2 regions of the Bacillus sp. SORGH_AS_0510 genome follow, and region 2 is predicted to be linked to the other one. Evidence: predicted binding sites of a transcription regulator. Region 2 holds the regulator's gene; the other holds the start of a gene.
The links. Region 2 encodes Rex, which represses fermentation and respiration genes when NADH is low (regulators of the CRP and FNR family bind a similar motif). Its sites were predicted from a motif close to TTGTGAAATATTTCACAA; they were not measured.
Positions count from the first base shown of each region.

Region 1: a site for Rex is predicted at 2,101-2,118, ahead of QE429_RS10955 (DUF2249 domain-containing protein). Genes of this name have one in related genera too.

Region 1 is NZ_JAUTAU010000001.1:2,138,257-2,141,437, reverse strand. Features, by position in the region: gene QE429_RS10965 (DMT family transporter) at 1-93, opposite strand, end outside; gene QE429_RS10960 (carboxypeptidase M32) at 90-1,562, opposite strand; gene QE429_RS10955 (DUF2249 domain-containing protein) at 1,804-2,040, opposite strand; gene QE429_RS10950 (hypothetical protein) at 2,169-2,321, shown strand; partial or broken gene QE429_RS10945 (nitric-oxide reductase large subunit) at 2,340-3,181, opposite strand, start outside.
Region 2 is NZ_JAUTAU010000001.1:4,819,428-4,822,608, reverse strand. Features, by position in the region: gene QE429_RS24355 (ABC-F family ATP-binding cassette domain-containing protein) at 1-470, opposite strand, end outside; gene moaC (cyclic pyranopterin monophosphate synthase MoaC) at 638-1,135, shown strand; gene QE429_RS24345 (redox-sensing transcriptional repressor Rex) at 1,171-1,824, shown strand; gene QE429_RS24340 (YhbD family protein) at 2,179-2,802, shown strand; gene QE429_RS24335 (polymer-forming cytoskeletal protein) at 2,815-3,181, shown strand, end outside.

The DNA.
Region 1 (3,181 bases), 2.7 Mb from region 2:
ACCTAAATCACTTAACTTCCTTACGAATATGGCAATAATCCCCCACAACGCTGCACTGCTAGAAATTAAAAGAATGGGAATAATCTTTTTCACTGTATTAGATATACCTTTTGATACTTATCTACTAGATACTCAATTAAGTAATCTGCATTTAAGCCCTCACCTGTCACATCTTTTAAGATTTCTAGCGGTTTCTTTAATTTCCCGTATTGATGAATATGATTTGTCAACCACTCTTTAATCGGAAGTAAATTTCCTTCTTCTAATAATTGATCGAAATGAGGCAACTCCTTCAGCATCTGATGCTTGAATTGTGCCGCATACATATAACCTAGTGCGTAAGATGGAAAATAACCAAAGCTTCCTCCCGCCCAGTGAACATCCTGTAGGATACCTTCTGCATCATTGGTCGGTTTGATTCCCAGATATTGTTCATACATTTCATTCCAAATCATAGGAAGATCCTTTACCTGCATGGAACCATCAAATAAGCCTTTTTCAATTTCGTAGCGAATCATTATATGAAGCGGATAGGTTAATTCATCGGCTTCTATTCTAATAAAAGATGGTTTTGATTCATTAATTGCCCGGTAAAAGCTTTCAATATCTACACCATCAAATTGACCATTTGCATATTTCTTTAGGTGTTCAAAATTATTTTTCCAAAATGGAAGGCTCCTGCCAACAATATTTTCATAAAAAAGAGATTGGGATTCATGAATTCCCATAGAGGAAGCAGAACACAAAGGTGTACCAATCAATTCTTTTGAAAAATTTTGTTCGTATAAGGCATGGCCCCCTTCATGGATGGTTCCAAAAACAGCCGTCCTGAAATCATTTTCATCATATTTAGTTGTTACACGTACATCACCAGGATTTAACCCAATCGCAAAGGGATGAACCGTTTCATCCAATCTACCAGCTTGAAAGTTATACCCCATTTTTTCCAGTATATCTAAACTGAATCCTCGTTGATTTTCTTTTTTAAAGGTCTTAAATAAAAAGTCTGTATTTGGCTTATTCGTTGCTTCAGTAATTTGTTTGACTAAAGGAACGATTCTTTCTCTTAATTTTGCAAATACATCATCTAGTACCGTTGTTGTCATCCCTGGTTCATACATATCTAATAAGACATCATATTTCTTTTCTCTAGAACCCCAGTAACCAATGAACCTTCTTGTTGTCTCTACCAACTTTTCTAAATAGGGACTAAACATAGAAAAATCAGCCTTCTCCTTTGCTTCCTCCCAAATACTCTCAGCCTTTGATTGAAGGATTACAAACTTTTTGTACTCCTCTGCAGGTATTTTCTTGTTTCGTTCATATTCCTTTTTACATTCTTCGAGTACTTTTCCTGTCGATTCATCCAGTTCCATCTTAGATAAATTTGCTATGTATGCAGCCATTTCCTCAGATGTAGACATTTTAAATACTTCGGAAGATAGCATGCCTATTACTTCTGATCTTTGTTCTACCCCCTGCTTAGGAGCCCCTGTTCTTAAATCCCAATACAAAACACCAAGCGCCTCATGGTAAGCAGTCATTTTTTTCACATATTCCATAAACTCTTTTTCTAATTGAACAGCCTTTGTACTCAAGGCAATGCCCCCTTTCATAACGCTTAAATTTTACCATATAATTCTGAAAAGTAGGGATTTTAAGATTAATAAGGATAAAAAAAACAACAGAAAGAATTTTCTGTTGTAAAATATATTTATATAGGGAAAAACCGGAAAACAATATTCACGTAAAATGTTTAGCAAGAGTTAGTAGCCTGATATTTTAAAAATCACTTATTAAAAACTACTTTTTACTGATTGCAACCTTCCAGGTTTCAGGACCTTCTTCGAGATACTCCCAAGAGAATTTCTCAGGTCGCTCCATCATGAACTGATATAAAAGCGGCCTTGGATCATGGTCATTCACTATCATCATTGTTTTGCCTGATTCTAATTCATCAAACCCGTTGAAAATGGTTGGATGTTTTTCACGTGGTGGATAATCAGGTACATGGATTACTTTTGCATAAGTTTGCAACATTATCACTCCTTTTATTTTGTTTACTTTCTACTTTATTATAAGAAATCTTCTTCTCACTATTTGTGCGACTTATCACACCTGAGAAATGATTTTCTTAATACTTTTTATCTAGAAAGGAGGAGAAGAAATTGAAAGAATTAGTAGGTACTTGTAAATGCTGCAGTAAAAGCATCTACTGTTTGGAAGGCTTTTTTAATGGAGTCCATACAGAAGAGAATGAAATATACTGCTTTGACTGTTTCGAAACCATACTGACCAAAAATGAAAATCCGCAAGGTTAAACCTTACGGATTTTTTCATTACTCTTCATCGATAGCAAGGTCTTTCACAGGAAGCTTTTCTTCTTCCTTATGAGTTGGTTTACGTAAGTTAAAGAGTGCTTTTATACAGAATAATACTAGTATTAATACCCCAATTAGAAAAATGGTGTCAGGCACTGCACGCCAGGTTAGCAATGTTTGCACCATATCCTTTTGAAGGAATGAAGCGGAACGGCTTGCTGCATAACCATGATAGAATGCTTCTTTAATTTGCATGAAACCAACTGGTAGTAATGATAGGAATACCATTCCTGCAAGACCGATATTTAACAAAATACAACTAATTTTAATCCATTTATCATTCCAAGCCTCTGGTTTTACAATATTTCTTAATGAATAAAGTAGAACAGCGACTGCAAACATTCCGTATACGCCCATCATTGAAGCATGGCCGTGTGTTGGTGTTAAGAATTGTCCGTGTTCGAAATAGCTTACTGCCGGTAAGTTGATTAAGAATCCAAGTACACCAGCACCCACTAAGTTCCAAATTGCTACAGAGATTAAGAACCAGAATGTGCCTTTGTAAGGGAAATTAACTCCCCCCTCACGCATCATCTTGTATTGTTCATATGCTTCTAGGATTAACAATGTTAACGGAATGACTTCTAAAGCTGAGAACACAGCACCAAGCCCTAACCATACTTCTGCAGAACCATTATAATAATAGTGGTGACCAATACCGATTACCCCGCTGCCTAAAAGCAGGATTAATTGGAAATATAATTGTCTTACAGTTGATTTTTTTGTTACTAAACCTAATTGAACCATTAAGAAACCAATAACTACAACTGCAAATACTTCGAAAATACCTTCTACCCATA
Region 2 (3,181 bases):
TCTTGAAAGTTTAGACCATGGAGAACGGAACGAATGTCAGCCTCGAACTGGTATCCACCCTGCTCCTTAAATTTTACTTGAAGGGTATCATATTCTTTAAGAACCCGTTCATACTTGACGGCATCTTCAAACACAGCGGGGTCTGCCATTTGTTCTTCCAGCTGGCGAAGAGATTTTTCCATGAGGCGAAGTGGTTCAAAAACGGTCAGCATTTCATCCCAAATGGATAAATTGGATTCTAATCCTGTATTTTGGGCTAAATAACCGATCGTTACTTCCTTTGGCTTGATAATTTCTCCGCCATCATGGGACAAATGTCCGGCAATAATCTTTAGAAGTGTCGATTTTCCAGCCCCGTTACGGCCGACAAGAGCCACGCGGTCTCTTGTTTGTAATTCTAGCTTTATATTCGATAAAATAAGGTCAGCACCATAGTATTTTTGTAATTGATTGACTTGTAATAAAATCATATTTTTCACCTCTATTACTTAGGACTAGTGTACCGTATTAGCGGAATGACGGCAATAACTCGGACTCTTCCCGTGCCTCTTCTGATAAAAAATTGCTTCATTCGTTCAAAGTTTCACACACATAAAAGGGAAAATAGTGTATTATTTTTTGATAGGAGGATTTTTTTATGGCCGAATTTACGCATTTTAATGAAGAAGGCAGAGCGAAAATGGTGGATGTCAGTGACAAACCTGAAACGGCGCGAACTGCCATTGCTCATTCTAGCATAACCGTAAGTAAAGAGATTTTTGACAAGATCACCAATCATGAGATGAAAAAAGGCGATGTTTTAGCTGTTGCCCAAGTGGCGGCTGTTATGGCGGCTAAAAAAACATGGGATCTCATTCCGATGTGTCATCCTATTCCACTAACAGGAGTTAATATTTCTTTTGCGTGGGAAGAGGAGCAAACAGGAAATTTTCAATTACATATTGAGGCAGCAGTGAAAACAAAAGGGAGCACAGGTGTGGAAATGGAAGCGCTAACAGCTGCATCTGCTTGTGCCCTAACTGTCTATGATATGTGTAAAGCAGTTGATAAAGGGATGGTCATTGGACCAACCTATTTAGTGGAGAAAACAGGCGGCAAAAACGGTGATTTTAGGAGAAATGGTCAGGTTAAATAAGATGTAAGAAAACCATTCATGGGATGTGGGAGAAGATGAGTAACGAAACAATGAAAATACCACAGGCGACAGCCAAGCGGCTGCCCCTCTATTATCGATTTTTAAAGAACCTGCATACTTCCGGTAAACAACGAGTTTCATCCGCAGAACTAAGTGAAGCGGTAAAGGTGGACTCGGCAACAATTCGCCGTGACTTTTCCTATTTCGGGGCTTTAGGTAAGAAGGGGTATGGCTATAATGTAAACTATTTGTTAACCTTTTTCCAGAAAACGCTGGATCAAGATGTATTAACAAAGGTTGCGTTAATTGGAGTAGGTAATCTAGGGACGGCCTTTTTAAACTATAACTTTTTGAAGAATAACAACACGAAGATTGAGGTTGCCTTTGATGTCGATCCAGAAAAAATGGGGACGAAAATTCGGGAAGTTCCGGTTTATCATTTGGATGACCTAGAGAAGGTGTTGGAAAACAGCGATATTCAAGTAGCCATTTTAACAGTTCCAGCGCCGGTTGCACAAGTAATTACAGACCGACTTGTGAAGGCGGAAGTGAAAGGAATCTTAAACTTTACGCCAGCCAGGTTAAATGTGCCGGCATCCATCCGGGTTCATCATATCGACCTAGCCGTGGAACTGCAATCATTGGTTTACTTTTTAAAACACTATCCAACAGAAGATACAGATGAATAGTACTAGGTAAGGCCTTTTACGAAACTTGCTTCGTAGAAGGCCTTTTATTTTTTCTGTTTACGTAACCATTGTTGTTATGGAGGAAAAGGGAAATAATGTTCATTTTGTATCAAAGCTATACTACGAAGAAGCTGGCTAATTTGGATTGCTCCCTTAGAAGAGTAACGAATAAACGGAGTTTTTCCGGTTATTTGCAAAATCGAGCTCATTTAGGAATAGATAAGCGGAGGTTTTCCGGTTATTCAAAGAATGGTACCCCATTAAAAAAAGCCTTTTTTACATAAAATTGTAAATTATAACTTTACAAACGTAACAGTGTTATGTTACATTGTTAATCAGAAAGGGGTTTTTATCATGAGTGAGGAGTTAATCTCAAAAAAAGACCTATTAGAATTGGCGGGAATTTCGTATGGACAGTTGTATAGGTGGAAGCGTAAAGACCTTATTCCGGAGGAGTGGTTCATCCGGAAATCAACCTTTACCGGCCAGGAGACATTTTTTCCAAAAGAAAAGATTCTGGAGCGCATTAATAAAATTCAAACAATGAAGGAAAATCTTTCACTTGATGAACTTGCAGACATGTTTTCACCGAATATTTCAGACCTGCAGTTAGATAAGGATGAGTTAGTGAAACGTAACATTGTTTCGATAAGTGTAATGAATTTTTACTTAGAGAATGAAAAAGGCAGCCAAACGTTTTCGATTAACAGGATGCTTGAGGTATTCGTCTTAGAGAAGCTGCTGCAATCCGGCGAAATTAATTTGGATGAGGGAAAAATGCTGCTACAGGTATTAAAGGAGCATGCTGCAATCATTAAACAAAAAAGCTGTGAAGTAGTCATTACGCGCAAGCTTGGCGTGTCAACGTGTCTGTTGTTAATCAACGCGGAAGCGGTTCATTTTGATCAGGGGACAAAAGTGGTCGTCCAGCTTTCCCTGATGTCCTGCATGGAAGAGATCAAGGCTAAATTACTATAAAGGAGAATATACATGGATACGAAGGATAGAGGAGACTTAGTCATCAATGGTTTCGGAGCCTCGAACGGTGGAGCATTTCACCAGGTCACATTGAATGGATTCGGTACGGTACACAGTGATGTGGAATGCATAGAGTTTGAAAGTAATGGGTTCGGGACAGTGGATGGAAATGTGAAAAGTGAGCACACCAAAATAAACGGCAAAGCAAAGGTAAAGGGGACGATGGAGTCCCAAAACGTCTCAATCGATGGAACGGCAAAGATTGAGGAACATCTTATTGGAAAAATCGTAAAGGTTTACGGTAAGGCGTCGGTGGGTGGCAGAGTAAAGGCTGATGAAGTCAAAATTAATGGCGTTTTAACGGTTGGAGGAGATTGCG